DNA from 2 places in the Brevibacillus sp. FSL K6-2834 genome. Region 1 is predicted to be linked to the other one. Evidence: predicted binding sites of a transcription regulator. Region 1 holds the regulator's gene; the other holds the start of a gene.
The links. Region 1 encodes LexA, which represses DNA repair genes until DNA is damaged. Its sites were predicted from a motif close to CGAACATATGTTCG; they were not measured.

Region 1 (15,466 bases):
CGCCTTTTTCACTGATCGTCCCCGTAACGTTCCCCATGCTGATGCAATCGCCGGAGGATTACTACGACCGCTGGATTCCCGCTTCACTCATCCGCATGCTCAGGACATTGGCGCTATTCTTTGCGCTTTTCTTGCCTGCGTTATACGTAGCGCTCGTCTCCTACCATCAAGGACTCATCCCGACGAAATTGGCCATCTCTATTGCGGGTACGCGAGAGGGAGTTCCGTTTCCCACCATTGTAGAAGCGATGTTTATGGAAATAACCATTGAGCTCTTGCGGGAGGCTGGTTTGCGCTTGCCAAAGCCTGTCGGTCAAGCAGTGGGAATAGTAGGGGGCCTTGTCATCGGACAATCCGCTGTCGAAGCGGGTATCGTCAGCCCGATCATGGTGATTGTCGTTGCGTTGACGGCCATTTCGTCCTTTGCGTTTCCACAATACCCTGCTGCCATCGCGATACGTCTGCTTCGTTTCGGGATGATGCTGGCCGCCTCTATTTTCGGTCTATACGGGATCATTCTCGTATTTGTCTTGATCACCTCTCATGTGGTAAGACTCAAAAGCTTTGGCATCAATTATGCGGCTCCATATGTCCCCAATCGTGTATACACGTGGAAGGACCTGTTCCTTCGCTTGCCCTTGCAGACGCTGTTAAAATTCCGGCCAGCGATGTTCAAGCCGCTCGACCGAAACCGTTCCGATCAATCAAAGTAAAGGAGAGTGGGCTTTCGTGAGTTCCCTTCGGATTTCTCCTTTTTCACCATTCCAGCTGACGATTACAACTGTTTCTACCATCATCGGGGTAGCCATCCTTACCCTCCCCCGCGTCATCGCTGAAGAGGTGGGAACGCCGGATGTCTGGATCGACGTTATCCTTGGGGGAATCATTACTGCGGTCGCGGCAATGATTTGCCTGCATCTAAGCAACTGCTTTCCGGGTGAGACCTTTTATGTTTACAACGTGCGCATCGTAGGAAAAGTACTGGGGACTCTGATCAGTGTTTTGTACATCTGCAACTTTACGACATTTGGGGCCTTTGAAGCGCGGGTGCAGGCGGAGGTTGTCCGTCACTTCCTATTGGACGAAACCCCTCTGGAGGTAACCATGCTGGCCTTTATACTGGTTGGCTTTTATTTGGTGTCAGGCGGTTTGAATGCGATCATTCGGATCAATGAGTTTTATCTCCCCATCACCCTGTTGATCGTGTTTACGATTCTCTTTCTCAATTGGAAAAACTTTGAGTTTGACAATATACGTCCGTTCCTTGAAAACGGACCGTCAGCCTTACTCCCGGGCATCCTCCCTACCGCCCAGGCCTTCTCAGGTTTTGACGTGATCCTGTTTCTTGTGGCCTATACGCGCAATGCCCAAAAATCAACGCTCCCTATACTGCTCGGCTTTGCACTCGTCACACTCATCTATATGACCATCGTCATCATGGTAATCGGCTCCTTGACGCTTAACGAAGTGATTACCTTGACTTGGCCCACGATGGAATTCGTAAAGCAGATCGAATTTCCAGGAGCTTTCTTTGAACACTTTGAAATCTTTTTTATCACCATCTGGCTGCTAAATATGTTTACAACGTTTTTTATTAATTTGTATTTAGCTTCTTTAGGAATTCACCTTCTCATCGGCTGGAATATCAAGCTCGTCATGTGTTTGCTTCTCCCCGTGATATACGGAATCGCGCTATTGCCAAAAGATCTCAACGGGGCATTGGAACTCGGCAAGAGCATTGGCTTTTTCTCTGTCCTTGTCTCGACCCTCATCCCGCTTTTTTTGCTTCTGATCGCGATAGCCAGAAACCGGCCGAAACACGATCAACCGGTTAATGAGGGGTCGAGACCATGAGCATGATGAAAGCCAGATCTCTGCCAATCTTAGTTACGCTCCTCCTGTGCAGCGCCATCGTTTCCAGCGGTTGCTGGGATCGTCGGGAGATCGAGGACCTGGGGATCGCCATCGGGATGTCCGTTGACCAGGCTATACAGAAGAAGCGGACCTCCGAGGAAGAAAAACAAATCGTTCACAAGCATAAAACGATAATGCCTATCTCCGTTACTTATCAGATCGTAAACCCCAAAATTATTGGGGGAACCTCAAGGGGAAACCCTTCCAACCAAAAGCCTTACATTAACATTACAAGTTCAGGGGATACGGCTTTCCAGGTTGCGAGAGAAACAGCTACTCGCATAGGTCGTCCGCCCTTTTTCATGCACTTGAAAATAATTATTTTGGGTGATCAGGTATCTCGTAAAATTAATCTGGCCCAATTGCTAAACATGAATTTGCGAGATACCGAGATGCGTCGTACCGTTCATCTGACCATAGCGGAGGGAAACGGGAGAGAGATTCTTGAAGCAAAAACCAAAAATGAAGACTTGCCCTCCTTCGAGCTGTTAAGCCTAATCGATAACCTTTCTAAATCCATTCATATCGCCCAGCCTATATCCATTGGGACAGTCTCGGAACAATTATCTGCCGACAGCAGCTTTTGCGTACCAAGGGTGGTTCTGCACCAAAAAGAAATGAAGCTGGCTGGCGCAGCCGTCATAAGCGGAAAAACCGGAAAAATGCTAGGGTGGATCGGCGAAGAGGAAACAACCGGACTCAATTTGGTCCAGGGTACGGGAAAATCAGAAGAGGGCCATAAAGGCGGCATTATTGAAGCAGTCATCAAAGGGAGTAGAGATCCTTTTTCATATGAAATCGGAAAAATCCGCAGCAAGATCATTCCGATCGTAAAAAATGGACAATTGTCTTTCAGAGTAGACATCAAAGTGGAAGGGCGATTGGGAGAAGACTGGGCTCTAAACGAAAACGCTTTTGAAAAAGACTACCTCGATAGAGTAAATGCTGCAGTAAAAACAAGGATTGAACAGATAGTCAACAATACCTTGAAAAAAACACAAAAGGACTTTCGCGTAGATGTAGCCGGCTTTGGAAAACAACTGCACATCCATTATCCGAAGGAGTGGAAGAAGCGAAAGGAAAATTGGGACGAGGTGTTTAGTCGAATACCAGTATCTCTCGACGTAACGGTAAAAACAGAGGAGTTTGCCTTGAAAGGCAAGAAAAAATGATCCCTTTTTCAAAGAGAACGTGCACCAGGGAAGTCTGCTGCACGTTTCTCTTTCGGTATGCTGGTGCAGCCCTTTGTGACCCTGCTGCCCGCTGCTCCGTTCTTCCTCCCGGAAAAGTCATTTGGTAAAAAAGCTTGGACGCGTCATCCCGTTGACCTTGATGGATGCAAGATCGCTTCCACTGCTGCCAAAGTGTTCTGAATATCCTGATCACTGATGTGACGATGTGTTGTAAAACGAACGACCGTTTCGTCAAAGTCGACAGCAAGCACCCCTTTTTCAGCCAGCTTGGCCAAAAATTGTTCGGCAGAAAGACCCGCTTTGTCCGTGTGAACCAAAACTATGTTCGTTTCTACCGGTTCGACATGCAGAGATAGCTTTTGCAAACCTACGGCCAAATCATGCGCTCGCTGATGGTCTTCCGCAAGCCGTGACGTCATTTCCGTCAAGGCGAGTATTCCTGGTGCTGCCATGTAACCGACTTGGCGCATGCCGCCGCCCAGCTTCTTCCTCCACCAACGCGCCTCCTGGATAAACGCCCGGCTCCCTGCCAACACAGACCCTACCGGTGCGCTCAATCCCTTCGACAAGCACACCTGAACACTGTCTGTATACCGGGTAAGCCCGGTCACCTCGCAGCCCAACGCGACAGCAGCATTGAATAATCTGGCGCCATCCAGGTGGACAGGTACGTTGTTACGATTTGCTACTTCGTATACGCTTTTCATCTGTTCAGGGCGGACGACCGCCCCTCCAGCGCGGTTATGTGTATTTTCCATGCAAATCAAACGGGTCCTCGGAAAATGGATATTGACCCCGCGAATTGCTTTGGCTACCTCCTGTGGAGGCAGTGCCCCCCTATCTCCCGCGATCGTCCTGGTTTGCACCCCCGCGAGAGCAGCCATTGCGCCTCCCTCATAGTAAAAAAGGTGGGAGTCTGCCTCCAAAATAACCTCGTCGCCATTTACACAGTGGGTAAGGACTGCCACCTGATTCCCTTGTGTACCGCTCGTGACAAACAGCGCGTCTTCTTTCCCCAATATCTCGGCCGCCACTCTTTCCAGGCGGTTTACAGTCGGGTCTTCTCCATACACATCGTCCCCTGCTTCTGCCTCATACATGGCACGGAGCATCGCATCTGTCGGCTTGGTAACCGTATCGCTGCGCAAATCAATCGGCATCTTTCTTCTCTCCCTTCTCTCTTGCCATTTTAACACTTTCTGCATTGCATCGGGATTTGGCAGTTTGCTAATATGGAGGAGTACGATACCAAAACAAGGGAGACTGACCCATGAAGGTAAAAATTACTCGCAACGCCGCAAAACAATTGAAAGCCATTTTGGACCAAGAAGAGGATAAAGAGTTGAAGCTCCGCGCATACATAACACATGCACACGGTGACCATGCCCATTACGGCTTGGCATTGGATAAACCGACCGACGAAGATACCGTCGTTTCTACCGACAAGGAAATCGACGTAATCGTCAAGAAAGACGAGCCGTTGCTAGACGGCCTTGTTATCGACTACCTGTATACACCACAAGAGGGATACGTGCTTACAAATCCTTCCAAAGGAAATCACGGCGATCATTAATGGCTCCCTTGTCCCCGCTGCGAGTCATCAGCGGGGTTTTCTTGAGAATGAATTGTTTTGGGAAAAAGCTGTTTTTGTAAAAGCTGCTAGGAACCAAAAAAAGAGACATCTTGTCGATGTCTCTTTTTTGTAATGGACTCTATACAATTGTTGCAAAACTCTATTTGGGTCTAGAGCTCTTTTTTGTTCCAGGGCCTTTCCCATCTTTCGGAGTTCTCGTTTTCGCTGCAGGACCTTATTTCGTTACCAAAGTCTCTTGTTCGTTGCAAGCCGTTATTTTCGTTACAAAGCCTTCTTCTTTATTGCAAGACTTTTTTCTTTACAAAGATCTCTTCTCGTACAACTCAGGTGGCACGTCAGCAAAGAGCGGACTCATCCTGTCTTCCTGATGAATCATGAAAAGCCGATGTACGGGTCTGGTCATGGCTACATACAGGAGCTTTGTATCCCACTTATTGTCCAAGTACTCCTCGATATTCAACAAGATGACCACATCAAATTGCAGCCCCTTGGTCAAATAAGCTGGCATTACTACGACACCGCCCGGGAATTGGGTATCCTTGCTTCCCAGCAGCTTCAGTCCTTCGATGGAGGCCTTCAATGACTTGTATGCTTTTTTGCTGGCCTCGGCTGTTTTGGCTACGATCGCGATGGATTGAAAGCCCTCTTGCCGATAATCATTTACAAGCTGGACCAGATTTTTAACCGGCAGTTCTTTCCCGTCCCATGATGCCAACAAAGGCTTTTCCCCATGCCGCAATACCGGTTTGGCCATAATCGTCTCCGGCAGGTTTATCTTTCGCAGTACCTCGTTGGCACATTTCATAATTTCGATTGTGGAACGGTAGCTCTGCGCGAGTGTGTAGTAAACCCCCCGCGGCTGCTGAAAAACTCCCTCCAACAGTTCTTCCCACGATTGCAATCCCCTGTATGCATGGATGCCCTGCGCGATATCTCCCACTACCGTCAAAGAATGTCTCTTTGTCACAAGCCCGATCACCGCAATTTCCAACGCACTGAGATCCTGTGCTTCATCAACGACACTGTGGTCAAAGTGGTCGGCCTGCTCCAATCCTTCGATCAGATGCCGCAGATAGATCAGCGGCGCAACGTCTTCTGGCTCGATCCGCTCCGCTTCGAATATCTCTGCAGACGACCGGCAAATATCCTCGATATCCTCGCCATTGACTTCCCCTTTTGTCAGCTCTTTCAATAAAGCTGTGTCGGTCAACATTTCGCGGTACGACGAGAAGACATCCAGTTCAGGAAAAATGGAAAAGTATTTGTCCAGAAGCTGATCAATCATTTTCTCATATTTAGCCAACGCTTGCTTATCCAGATCAATTCGCTTCTCTCGCAGATGGGCGAACAACTGTTTATTGATGTCCTGCTTAACGTGCTTTCGAACGGCTTCCATTCGCCGACGATATGGCAGATGGGCATATTGTTCGGCAAAAAGCTGACGGATGGTCTCACCCGGAATCGTAAAAACATGTTTGGTTCTGTTGTAGACAAAGCTTAATTTTTTGTAGGCTACCCTGTTTTCCGCTACAAACAGCAAATATTGCTGGAGTACATCCCGGAAAGCGAGCGAGCCCTTGAACCGAAGACGATGCAGCACCGTCCGACGCTCGGCATCGCTCTGTCCTTGTTCAAAGAACAACTGAAGGGGCTTGTGCGGGTCCAGAATCCGCCAGCCTTTTGGAAGGATGGACTTGACCAGCTTGGAAGCCCAATCCAGGAATGTCGCCTGCTGAACGTCATCCACTCCCAATTCGGGAAGAACCTCTGAAATGTACGTAAGGAACAACCGGTTTGGTGCAAAAACCATAAACCTCTTTGACATCATCGAGTCCTGATAATTGTAGATCAAATAGGAGAGCCGGTGCAGCGCAATCGTCGTCTTGCCGCTTCCGGCCACCCCTTGAACGACAACCGGGCGATCCTTGTCTGCTCGAATAATGTCATTCTGCTCCGACTGGATCGTCGCTACGATATCCTTCAATCTGCTGTCGTTCGTCTGATTCAGGTTGGCTGCCAGGAACTCATCGATGTACCCTTCCTGCAAAAATTCATCCGGATGGCCAACTTCGCGATGAATCGTCTCTTTGAGCGCTCCATCGTATATCCCTGTAATCTTCCCGTCCTCAATGGCAAAATTTCGCTTCAGGCGGACTTCGCCTCGCACAATCTCCCTGCCGCTGCGGAAGTACGCATCCTTGCTCTCGCCGCTGTAATATAAACTGGCAATGGGAGCACGCCAGTCAACGACAATTGAATCGAATGTGTCGCTCCGAACGATGCCCCTCTTTCCTATGTATACGCTGTCCAACTCGTATGTCTCGTCTTTCAGGAAGTCCACTCGCCCAAAATACGGCTTTTCCAGTCCTTGGTCCTCAAGGTAGCGAAGCTCTTTTCCTTTTTTGTAGTTGACGACCTGTTTCACATAATCGTCCGTAATCTCTTTAACCTCTTTCCGAAGAGTGTCCACTTCCTTTTGGATAATAGAGCGTGTTTCATCGAGTCTCTTCTGTTCATGCTCGTAGTCCGGGTGCTGTACAGTCATTTATATCCTCCTTTCCAAATTGTCAGGTTCAGCATCGCAAGGAGAAGTCCGGTTTTATTTCCACATGGTTTCCGGGCACGGGCTCTTCTTTGTTTCCTCGTAGCCTTCCAATGCCCTCTTCTTTGATTTGATGTTGCTTCCGGATTGGCTCTCTTTTGTTCTCGTTGACGCCTGCCCGTCTTATCCCGCTATATCTTGCCTGTTTACCACACTTGTCTGCCGATCCAGATCCCTGAACCGCAAGCAAGAAGGCCGGCCAAAACACTGGCGCCTGCATAGAACAGCCCTCTGCCGATCTGCCCATCTCCGATGAAGCTTACCACCTCAAGCGAAAAGGTAGAGAACGTAGTAAATCCCCCCATCAGCCCGGTTGTAAACAGAAGGTACATCTCCAAAGACATCAATCCTTTTTCCTTTCCCCACGCATAGAGCAGTCCGATGAGAAAAGAACCGGAGACATTGGCCAGCCATGTCCCAGCCGGCAATCCGGGTTGGTTCATTGCGAGACCGAGACCATAGCGTAGCAATGAACCGACGGCTCCTCCTACGGCAACAGCCAGCCATGCCATCATGGCAATCCCCCCTTCTCTCCTTTTTTGTATGGAACAAAAAGACATCCAGGCAAAAAGCATGGATGTCTTCTTTTTATGTCAAATGGTGCGTTTTAGTGTTTGGGGTTGTTATCCTCGAGGTCTTCCACGTAGCGGATCGATTCGAGATTGGAGCGAAGCGACATTTTCACAGCATCAATGTATTTTTGCCGCAGTTTTTTCTGTTCCTGTTTTTCCTCTTCAGTCAACCCGGCTTCACGAGATTTTTTGGCCAACTCGTTGATCCGTTTGATTTCCGCGTCTGATACCAAAGCCGTTTCCCCTCGCTTTCAATGAATGCCGCTCTATTATATCACATCTCGGCAACGAAGCAAGGGAAAGCTGCAGCTTGTCAATTCCCGACAGGAATTTGAATCGATTGGCCTGGATAAATAATGGCACTTTCCAGCTTGTTCAATTTTTGAATCGCATATACCATATCGCGAACATCCATTTTCGGGTCACTCTTGTAGGTGACCGCCAGCTCCCACAAGCTGTCTCCCGGTTGGACGACGATTTCCTTTACTGGTTGGATCATTTGAGCTTGTTGTACCGTATGATCCCCAGAAGCGAACACTAGTTCTGTCAAAGTGTAAAAAAAGAGAGTGAAAGCGGCAAAAAACAGAATGGCCTGTCCACGCGTAATGCCAAAACGAGCAGTTTTTCTTTCTTCTTTGGCGAAGCGATTAGATACGGTCATTGTACTCATTATTTCATCCCCCTGCAAACGTACGTTCTATCTTCTTGTTCTCATCATAATGCGAACACTTGTTCATGTCAAGAAAAAAACGAACTTATGTTTGTCGAACGCAGGATCCCATGGTATAATATAGAAAACATGTTCGAGAAGATAGAGGTGTGGTCTATGTCCAAGCTATCCAATAGACAGCAAGCCATCATCGATTTCATCCGCAAAGAAGTAAGGGACAAGGGTTATCCCCCATCTGTCCGTGAAATCGGGGAGGCTGTCGGTCTGGCATCCAGTTCAACTGTTCACGGCCATCTGGCCAGGTTGGAAAAAAAGGGGCTCATCCGCCGCGATCCTACCAAGCCCCGCGCGATTGAGCTGCTGAAAGAAGAGGAGCGCTTTCAAGACGACTTTGACGTATCTGTTGTACGCGTACCGGTGATCGGAAAGGTGACTGCGGGTCAGCCGATCACTGCTGTCGAGCAGGTGGAGGATTACTTCCCACTCCCTGACAGCATCGTGACATCGGACAAGGTGTACATGCTGCGCGTGTCCGGAGACAGTATGATCGAGGCTGGCATCCTGGATGGAGACTACGTGATCGTTCGCCAGCAGAATGTGGCCAATAACGGTGATATCGTCGTCGCCATGACTGAAGAGGACGAGGCAACCGTGAAGCGTTTCTTCAAGGAAAAGAACCATTTCCGGCTGCAGCCTGAAAACGCGACATTGGAGCCGATTATTCTGGATTCTGTAACGATTCTGGGGAAAGTGATTGGCGTGTACCGCTTGATTCACTAGAATAAGAGATTTCGTTGCTTGGATGAGCCATGCCTTATGGCGGACTCTTTGAAAAACGCAATCGACTACGACAAGCTTTCCTTTTCCACCCTGACAGCAAAAAAGGCGTTCGCGATTGCCTCGCGGACGCCTCTTCTTTTCATTTCCTTCGATTCTTTGATCGGTCCTTCTCCTACGAATCCCACTTACAGTGCGACAAAGAACCAGATGATCATCACTACCTGAAGAACAACTTTTACGACCACACTGCCCAAAAAACCGATGAGCGAACCCACTCCCGCTTTAACAGCCCGTTCAAACGGCTGCTTTTGGATCAGCATTTCCACCAGAACGACCAGCACGAACGGCATGATCAGCATGCCAAATGGGGGGAACAAAATCACCCCGAGCAAAATCCCCAGTGCAGCTGCCCACGATGACGCTTTGGAGCCCCCGTACTTCTTGACAAAGTACATGTTGGTGAGTAAATCCGCACCGTAGAGAAGAACACTTAAGACCGCCATTCCCCACCAGAAGGAGGCCGGAAGTCCGGCACCCGGATCAGCAATAAAAAAGTGATACAGCAAGAATCCGCCCCACAATAAAATCGTATCAGGAATGACCGGCAAAAAGATTCCGGCAATACTGAGGATAAACAAGGCCGCTATCACGATCCACAACAAGATCTCCATCCATTGACACTCCCTTCTGTATAGGGTATACGATAAAGTGCGGTTTTCGTTTCCATCGACTCGCTACATTTTGACAGAAACCTGTATATACTCGGTTCTTCTGCGAGTCGTAAAGCCAAACGTCGAATCGGAACATAGATGGTCTCGTCCCTCATTGTTCCCCTGCAGAGTTGCAAATAAAAGAAAGATAATCTGAAAGGACAGAAAATGGCTATGCATTCTCAAACGAAGCGAGATTGGTTTGACCCTTCCTACCTGAAAAAAGGAACCCCTCGGCAGCGGGAAGCCTGGTGTATTTTGCAACTCAAAAATGCAGAGTTTGGCGGCCAATTTATGCAGAACACTGCCAACATCAATACAAAAGAATTTAGGAAGACTTCATGCTGGATAGAGCATGGCGCAGTCGGTAGCTTTCTCCGGTAAACGCCAGAATATGGGCGTGGTGGACGAGGCGATCCACAAGGGCTGCCGTCAATCGCGTATCTCCAAACACCGTATTCCACTGCCCAAACTCCAAATTCGACGTCACAATCACACTGTTTCTCTCATAGCAGGCCGAGATAACATGAAACAACAGCTCAGCCCCCGTTTGGTGAAAGGGAACAAACCCAACCTCGTCCAAAATCAACAACTCACAGTCTGCCAGTTCTTTTTGAAACCGCATCAGTGCCCCATTCGCGTGTTTTTCCTGCAAGAGCGCAACCAGATCGGGAACACGGAAGAATCGAACGGCATATCCCCTTCGGCACGCCTCTACGCCAAGCGCTGTTGCCAGATGGGTCTTCCCCGTGCCCACTTTTCCCAGCATCAGCACATTTTCCTTGCGCTCCAAAAAACGTAGGTCGATCAATCCCTCCTTTGTACATGTTTCCGGTAAGGTGACTGCCTCAAAAGCGTAATCTTCCAGTGTCTTCAGTTGGGGAAACGCGGCTTTCTTTATCAGTCGCTTCAGCTTTGTCTCCTCCCGCCGTTGAATCTCCATCCGCAAGACTCCCAGCAAGAAGCTCTCCCGATCTTCAAACGGCACCTGTTCATAGGTTTCCATCACATGCGCCAAATGCAAAGTTTTGCACACCTTTGCCAGCTCTTCTCTCATTCCACCCTCACCCCCAGGATCCGGTCGTACTCATCCAGTATGGGTATCTGCCCGTGAAGGGCAGGGGGTGTATGCGACTCTGAAAACGGTTCCGGGCGGAAAACAGGGTGTTTTATCGCGTAAAGGGCATGCTCCAAGGCAACAGCCAGATGCTCTTGCTGATGCGACAATTCTCCCAGTACTTGCCCGATTTCCTTCAACGTATAGGTGTCGAGCAATCGATGGAGCAGGCGAATTCGTGCTTTTCGTGCATTCATGTCTTCCACCGTCAAAAACGTTTGGAGCGCCTGAGGCATCATATTGGTAAAGGAAGAATACATCACCGCCCGCGGGCGTTTTTCATATCTCTTCAATACCGCCTTCCAATCTACTGGAATGACTTTCTCCGTATAGGGACGAGGCAATGTCACAATCGGGGTGTATGTCCCGTCTGCCGTTAACACCTCCAGCACATCCCACTTGACTTTCACCAAAACCGGCTGCATGGCCCGACACTGCGGCAACGGGAAGAGAGCCGCGTCAAACGACAGCTCAGCGTATTTGTTCAGGTGGCACGTCTCCAGCCGGAAAATCTCCAGCGGTGTCGTCGGCAGCGTCAGCAGCTTGCATTTTTCTTGCTTCCACAACTCGGCAATGGTTTGCTTTTTCACATAGTGAGGGCGCTGCATATCCGCACGGGCAGCTTCCGCCAAATACGTCTCCAGTTGTTCCGGCGTATCGATAACCGGTGGCGGAACACACCAGTTCCGGCGTCCATACCCCACTTTGTTTTCCACATGGCCTTTCTCATGGCCGCTGTATGGATTGCAAAACAGGGGCTCAAAGCGGTAATGGGCGCAGAAACGCCGAAACGCTTCCGTACACTCTCGTTTTCCGCCTTGCTGGATGGACACAACAGCAGCGGACAAGTTGTCAAACCAAATCTTGCGAGGAACCCCTCCCATTTGCTGAAATAGCCGCCCTAAGGCCTCCAGAAAGCATTCCGTGTTTTCTTTCGGAACCGGGAACACAAAGGCGGCATTGCTGTACGGAAACGACAGGGTCAATACTTTCCGCTCCACCAGTTCTCCCGACTTGACCACGTACACCGTCCCAAAGTCAGCCTGGGCTTCCCCGCCTGGATGCTCCAAACGCTCAAAATGTTCGGCTCGTTCGGCTGCCATGGCTTTCTTCCGTTTGGAGACATATTCGGATACCGTTCGCTGCCCGCCAGGGAAGCCGTACTCATCCCGTAACCGCTGAAACATGCGGACGGCTGTATGGCGTTGCTTGCGTGGAAGACGCTCATCATCCTCCAGCCATGTGTCAATAATCTCTAAGTACGGTCCCAACACCGGATGGCGGCCTTTTCGCTTGCATACCGGTTCATTCCAATCGTCGCGATCCGCATATTTCTTGGCGGTTCGCCAATTCACCTGGACACGTTCCGCAATTTCCTGAATCGAACACCCTTCGACTTCCCGCAAAAATCGGATATACTGTTGTTGTGGCACTTTCAACATTCCTCTCACTCCCTCAGATTCTAGCCAAATCCAAGGGTAGATTTTGTAGGGGGATGTTGGCAAGTGCCTTTTTCATGGCCTCAGAATTGCGGTGGAACTCTGCAGTTTTCCGCCGCAATTCTCTGCACTTTTATCCTGCCATAAACACCTGGGCAGTCCTCGACAGCTTGGGAATCTTTGATGGGCTCAAAGAGTATCAACCGGTTCTGTGCGGAACGATCCCCCTCGATATTGATGTTGAGGACAGCGATCTTGATTTGATCTGTACGACAGCCGACCTGGATCGGTTTGGCCATGTGTTGAAAGAAAAATACGGGCATTTGGACCGTTTCACACAAGACCGCCGAGAAATCCGCAACATCCCTACGGCGACTGCTTCCTTTTGGTATCGCGGTTTTCAATTGGAGTGTTTTGCTCAACCGATTCCTGTCACAGAGCAAAACGCCTACCGGCATATGATGATCGAAGCACGGCTGCTCCAGCTGTCTGGGCAAGAAGCAGCAAAAGAGATTCGGGCTTTGAAAGAACGGGGGCTGAAAACGGAGCCTGCTTTCGCTCTGTATTACGGGATTGTCGGAGATGATCCTTATCAGGCTTTACTTGAATTGGAAAGATATTCGAATGAACAGCTTAAGCAAGTGATGGCAAATAAACCGACCTAAACGCCGGCCGTAAACCGGAAATACGAATAATGGTAAACTCAGACAACTTGTGTGTCCTTATGCGGGCATAAAATTAAGATGACTTCTGGATACTTCGGAAGTCATCTTTTTTGGATTGCTAGATTTGTCGTTTTACCTTTTATTGGTTAGATTTCAGTTGAAGACGGCAAATCATGATTTTTTTTTCTACGACTGACCAATTAACATACAGTAAGCATTTTCGGCCTGTTCCAGGTACACACTTGGATTCGTTCGGAATCGTCTGCGTTTGGTAGCTTCACTCAAACGAGCAGACCAACGCAGGCCTTCATTTTTAAAATCAAGGTAGTTTACAGACTGAAGTCTACTTAACACATTACTCTGGTGAAGTGCGTCATCGACAAATACGACCATTTCACCACTTCGGAGGATATATTCGTTCCAACTTCTCAGACCCGTCATCCGTCGATGCCGGGTCTTCGTCTGGCGGAAGAAACGCTCATGGTCGTTGTTCGTTCGTGGGACATGCGGATGGTCGTAACACGTAAACAGGCCTTTCCAAAACCCTCGGGAGTAGCTTTTCAGATTTGCAACCATTGGCAAGTCGTCTTTGCTGGTGTACGTCTGTTCAACCCAATCTAACAGATGCTGCATATGAAATCGAACCGTTTCACTTCGTTTATCTATGCTTGGATTCAAGATCCCGGCAACGTGGTGAATCGGTTTGGACCAGCGCATCACGGTAGCATATTGCTCTTCAAAATCATCCAATTTATCGAAAATTCTGATTAGGTTTTTGAGCAGAGAGGGCCCCTTTTTTACTCAGGCATCGTTCGAGGGAAGCCTGAATGGCTCTAGCATTTTCATAAACACGTATGCCCGGTAGATCGAGTGGGGGATTGCCGTCTTCGAGGAGCACAGAACGAATGGCCGCCACGTAATCTTTTGCCACCTCTGCTTCTGTAGAGGCATCGTTTTCGATTCGCTTCTCGACTTCGCGAATACCACGGAGGCTCTTCTTGATTCCTGTCTTGAGCTTGCGGTCTAAATCGACAACAGGCTTTGCAATGTCCTTTAGATAGTGGTATTGGCAGTATTGGTACGGCACGTCCGGCAGTAACGATTCCATGGCCATTCGGATGGATTGTTGACCATCCGTAACGATCCCGATGATGGGAAATCCCAGTTCGATAACAGGCAGGATGAGTTTCTTAAGTTCTTCTGCGGAGCTACTCTTTAGATTTTGTGCAGACAGGATCGTTCCGCTGAATACTTCTCGTATGACATAGAGCGTCTCATTGCCTTTCTCGGGCTGAACACCGTCCATGGAAATCATGATACCGCCACGGTCCTGAACAACTTGCTTGAGTGCTTGCTTGACGTGATCCGTCACGCTAGCGCGGAGCAAGGTAAGATAACGTTCGTACAACCGCTGAGAATTGCGTTCTGACGTGGTTACCCCGCGCTGATTCAACGTTTCCGTAATTTCGCCGATTGTCATATGTTGCTTAAACCGAAGCTGACCAACCAACGCTAGCACGTCAAAACCGTAGGAAGTGTGTTTCATGCTGAGAAGCTCAGCTTCAGCGGATTTGTAATAGGTTCTGGGGTATGAGCAATCTGCGTTGCTGCAAGCATAAGCCATACTCCAAGCTTGGATAACACCGGCAAGTGTGATGACATTCTTTTTCCATGCGGTATGATGTCGCCTGAGTTTCGTGCCACAGTGCGGGCAATGCTGTATCTCTGGCCGAAAGTATATTTTCTTTTCAGGAATGACACGATTCTTGGGTAAAGGCATGAGAAGACCTCCGTCAAATAGGCTAATGACTAACTTCGACAGAGGTCTTGGAAATCCTTGTTAGTTAATTGGTCAGTCGTAGTTTTTTTAAGAGACTGATATAAAATGTACACGAATCCAACATAAATGGGAAGCCAAACGGGTTCAAAGAATCCTGGAACTCGATAATCAGTAATTACAATTTTGTTTGGCCCAAAATCCAATTGTTGAATTAGATCTGAGATCATAAAAATAAAAACCCAAATCATCATCATTGTCGACAACACAATGGAAATCGCAATTTTTTTAATAATATCACCTCGTTATTATCAATAATCATTTCTTAAACGGACTTCAGAAAAGAAATGATCATTTTTGTAAAAACCCGAGTTAGTGTGCATACGCTGGATTAAGTCCGCATTTCATTAAACCCAACCATCAAATAATATGT
Region 2 (4,785 bases), 290 kb from region 1:
TTGAATTATGGGTGTTGGAGCAGAACATGCTGAGTGAGGAAGATAAGAGAGCATGTAAGATACTTGAGGTATTTGGCGGAGCGAGAGAATTAGAATCGACTACGAGACAAGGAGTTTTACAAACCTCTGTGTATTTCCCGACCATGCTTAGCCGCTGGTCGTAAGGGTGTAAAGTACATGGTGCACAAGATTTTTCTGAAAGTGATGTTACAAAAAGGAGGAGCTAGTTTCGCTAAGCTCCTCTTTCTATTTTTAGAACTGAACACAATCTACTATAGGTTTTGCCTTGAAGTGTTCCCGAATGCTGAATACGTCAAGACGATTATTTTGAAGAAGAGTAACTAGTTTATTGATAGCCGCTTCTTCTCCATTGTACCTCAACTCATTTTTTACTTCTCGGTTTATGTGTTCGGTTCTAGTAAACAACTCACTAATGTAATCTGGATGTACAAGAAACAGATTCTCCGTTGCGTGAGCTGAATGTGAAGATACTCTCTGTTTTGCACAAATCATTACGGTTGTGATCTCGTCTTCAGGAACATTTTTTACATTGTGACGAAACCAGCTTGCATGAGCCTGAGCTTGCCGGAGGTCATCCAAGGGAATTTCTCCATCAGGATTATCAATATCTGTTTTCATTTCAAAAACAAACCAGTCATTTAAGATCCCCCAGTATCCATCCGGAACCCCATTCCCGTTCGGTCGATTTGAGGAAAAACCTAGAAACTCCCCCCAATCTCGCATGGACAATTCATACAGTTTGGCCTCTTTTTGATTAAGACCAACCCGTATCTGTTCCATTTTGTTTTCAAACTTCCGATGATGATCCCCATATCTTTTAAGATTTTCAATAATACGCTGCACCTGTAATTCAAGCGGTGGTGGTAACTGTATCTGCTGCTTAACTGTTGGCTCATCAAATAACCGCTTGTCCAACCAAAGTTTGTAGGTCGATGCACAAATAGCACGTCGATGGTATTCGTGTTCTTTTTCACGATTGTTCTGATGGACACCAATGCAAGCGATGAGGTAGTTCCACCATGCTCGGTACCCATTCAGAGTCGGTACTTTAGAGTAAATCTGTATCACACTATCAATTTCTCTGTGTGCACGATCCCATTCCTTTTCCCACACGTGATAGAGGTAATTGATTTCATGCTTTATGGCATTTTTAAAAAGTTCGTTTAACGGGTTTTTCAGTCGATCACGTTTCTTTTGCTCCGTTGTTCCTCGAATCCACGATTCAACATCTTGCCACTCCTCTCCTTGCTGTAGGAAAACTCTTACAGACTCGTTCCATTGTTCTATTGTTTTGATGTTGTCGACCTGCGCAAAGGCAAATTCCAGCTCTGCATCAATCTCTGGAGGGAGCATCTGTCTAAACTCATTCTTATAAAGATGTTGTCCAACATTTCTCCCTAAGAAAAGCACAACGGCATAGTCATCATTTCCACGCGTACAACGCCCCAATCCTTGTGTCACTCGGGTTAGTAACATGTTCTCAAACAACTCGGTAGCATTCAGTCGGTCAAGCAGGAATTTGTCCTGCATGCTGATCCCCGTTGGAAGGTCGTAGATAATTTGAAATCGACATTGTTCATCTTTGAGATCAATTCCTTCATAACGTCCATGCAAGACAAGAACTGCTGAATCATTTCCTGTAAAAGGAGACATGTCATCCTCCACATCAGCAGCTCCAAGCACCGTATGCTGTGTATTCACTTTAAAATAATTTTCTAAAGAGGAAGAGATTCTCTTAGATGGGGTAAGGACCAGTGTCCGCGGTTGGTTTTTAACAGAATCCAGTACAACCTTATCCAAATCCTCTTCCTCAAAATGATCATTTGGGAAAAGAATCAATCGTCGCCCCGACACCTTCTGCGTAGAGTCGTCAAACGGGCAAATTCGATGTATTTCTGGCACACCAAAAACCCTTTCCAACTCTCCGGCCTCTCCTATCGTCGCAGACATGTAAATTCTCTCTTCTGCTCCAGCAAATGCTGGATGTCGTAGGTTAGGAGGGAGGACAGGTTGTATGGAAATCGTGTTGTGCGACAAATAAATCTGACACGCATGCAGATGATTTCTTATACGGGTCCAGGGGTAATACAATTTTGTTCCATCGGTATGTTGATCCAAAAAGGCTTGAATGTTATACATTCTCGGAGCCCAAAGTGCTACCGGTATTATATCAATCCCATCGGTTAGGGGATCATAGTTACCATATATAATTTTACTTTTTACGTGGGTTGCTATCACATCTCCCAGTTCTGAAATGAGGTTTAAAAATACATTTTCAAATTCAGAACGTGTAATCTGGAGCCCCCAAAATCCTTGAATGGCATACTCTGCAGCGTGTGCATCATCAAAAATAATCAGCTGCGCATCAGGAAAAGCGGGTCGTGTATTAAAGATATGTGAGTAGGTGGTTACTGCGATCAATTGCGAGCGCTGATATTTCCCTAAATCTTGTTGAGGTAGCTCACTCACTTTCCCAACGAGTGTCGTTGATTTTATACCGTAAGAATTCAGCAGTTCTGCAGTTTGATAAGCCAATTGTCGTGTTGCGCAAGTGTACACCACTCGCCAGTTCTTCGTAATACGATTAAACTCTCCAATCAATCCTCCAACAAGAGTTTTCCCATGCCCTGCCGGCATTTCGATGGCTATATCTCTCTTACTGTTTCGAATTTCTTCATACGCAGTTACGGCATCACGTTGCTGGTATGACATCCGTTCCAGTTTCCCAAGTTGTGTAAAAAGTGTCTTAATGTCTGTCGGGGTTAACTGGTTACCACCTGGGATACGAAAAACCATGTTTTATCACCTCAACATTTGATAATTAAGAATATTCTACTTTTTAACTCAATCTAGTGATTTATGCCCCCCTGATAACTCCCTCTTTTTATGTCATTCCTGTTCCTATTAATAATCCTACTAGAGCAAATCCCCCCCTTACTTCAAATAGACCGACAAGATCTAGCAAAATTTTACACCAAAAGATATAATATGAATAGTCTGTTTGACCTGCTTTTATCTTCTTACACGAACATTTATTCGCAAATGGGGTGAATAACATTGAAACTTAAGTATTCCCCTACTCCTTTAGAATCATGGGTTTCTCGATTTTATTTATCCCTTGGCATTCGTAGGCCAAATGATCTGGTTGAATCCCGAATTGCTAAAGCCTTGAACATCTTCCTTATGTATAAGGACGTCCCCTCAATGTCGTACGAGTTTGGCCGTTTCAGAAGCATCACTATAGACAAAAGGCTCCCCACCAAAGTTCAACGGGAACGTTTTTACCATGAACTTTGTCATATCCTCCGTCACGCAGGGCGACAAATTATGATGCCCGAGGCATTTCTTGAACTCCAAGAATGGGATGCCAAGAATTTTACTAGATACGCTGCTTTGCCACTACACATGTTAACTGCTTTTGATTTCAAACAGCAAGGTATTGTAGATGTATTATCGGAACAGTTTAAGGTGACACCAGAGTTGTGTGCGGAAAGATTAAAAAGGATTAGGGAAAAAGCTAAACACTTAGTACGTTAAATCGCCCCTAGTTTTAAACGATGGGAGGGTTTAAAAACATCGTACTGGTAGACTCTTGGATGGAAAGACAAACAAATGATTACTTAATCGAACTAGTTGCCATCTGAAGCTCAGCTGTTTTTGTCGTACTCAGCCCTCACGTTATATAGTAAAACTTTCCACAACTTATAAAATGAGCTATACTAAAAATAAACATTACACAAATAGAATGGTTGACTTCGTATGGAACGATTCAAAAAAGTTTTTTTAGTTTTTAGCCACGAGTTTAAGAAAATTTTTTATAAGCCATTTATTGTTGGCATACTATTGTTGATCTATTCATTTTTACCTCTTTTAAACGTAAATGTTGTATTTGTTCTTTTTCTCGTCCTTTCCGGGATATTACTTTCACTACTACTATATCGATTTGCTAACAATCCGATACTTTTTCTATATGAAAAAATATACTTGGATATATTTTTATTATTAATATATTGGATGACAATTTCCACGATATATATTGTTCTTAGTGAATTTCTCTTCGAATATAACACCGTATTAAAAAGCACATTTTTTGTTACTTGTTTGGGTCTACTTTTTCTAAGAGCTACGAAATATCTTATAGATTTAACACTAGGGATTATAAATGATGTATCAAAAGTAAAAATCAAAGACCCGAAAATGAATTTATTAGCAACAATTATTACCATAGTTTTTATAGTGATTCTAACTGATTTTATTGTTAGTATAATCTATTCATCGGTGATCCTCTTAGGTGGGTTTTTTGGTAATTTGACGGAATTTGAATACTTTACTGATATCAAAGAAGAACTTAACACTAAAACAATTCTCGCATTATCTAAGATATTTTATTTTACTTTCTCAATTCATCACTCAATCCCCCTTTCAGATGGGACAGTATTCTCTAAATTTCAAGAGGTTATAAACAATAGTCCAATTCTATTCATAATTCAAATTCTTCACGTCCTTTTGGCTAAGGCGATTGACATTTTAATTCTAGGAGTTGTTGCAAACAGATTTTTCGAATACTTTCAAAGTAGATCTCTTGAACGAAATAGTCCTTGAAGGACTTTTCTTTTTTAAATACAAACGAACATATATTCCTATTTTGTATAGTAAGCTTTGTTGAGGAGATGAAAGCATGTATAGATTTGCAGTGTATTCCCGGGTAAGCTCAGACGACCAAGCAGAACGCGGAACAATTGAAAACCAGCTCGAATTTGCTCG

Region 2: NST96_RS16705 (ImmA/IrrE family metallo-endopeptidase) is a predicted target of LexA. The motif match lies at 3,047-3,060, and genes of this name have one in related genera.

The regions. Positions count from the first base shown of each region.
Region 1 covers NZ_CP151945.1:3,083,962-3,099,427, forward strand. Annotated here, with positions in the region: gene NST96_RS15320 (spore germination protein) at 1-713, shown strand, start outside; gene NST96_RS15325 (GerAB/ArcD/ProY family transporter) at 730-1,854, shown strand; gene NST96_RS15330 (Ger(x)C family spore germination protein) at 1,851-3,086, shown strand; gene ltaE (low-specificity L-threonine aldolase) at 3,230-4,267, opposite strand; gene NST96_RS15340 (iron-sulfur cluster biosynthesis family protein) at 4,378-4,680, shown strand; gene NST96_RS15345 (UvrD-helicase domain-containing protein) at 5,000-7,246, opposite strand; gene crcB (fluoride efflux transporter CrcB) at 7,450-7,818, opposite strand; gene NST96_RS15355 (DUF896 domain-containing protein) at 7,911-8,108, opposite strand; gene NST96_RS15360 (LysM peptidoglycan-binding domain-containing protein) at 8,189-8,545, opposite strand; gene lexA (transcriptional repressor LexA) at 8,702-9,325, shown strand; gene NST96_RS15370 (DUF456 family protein) at 9,511-9,996, opposite strand; gene istB (IS21-like element helper ATPase IstB) at 10,364-11,092, opposite strand; gene istA (IS21 family transposase) at 11,089-12,594, opposite strand; gene NST96_RS15385 (DUF4269 domain-containing protein) at 12,669-13,256, shown strand; gene NST96_RS15390 (hypothetical protein) at 13,443-14,006, opposite strand; gene NST96_RS15395 (transposase) at 14,008-14,802, opposite strand.
Region 2 covers NZ_CP151945.1:3,374,677-3,379,461, forward strand. Annotated here, with positions in the region: gene NST96_RS16700 (helicase C-terminal domain-containing protein) at 253-2,817, opposite strand; gene NST96_RS16705 (ImmA/IrrE family metallo-endopeptidase) at 3,190-3,558, shown strand; gene NST96_RS16710 (recombinase family protein) at 4,700-4,785, shown strand, end outside.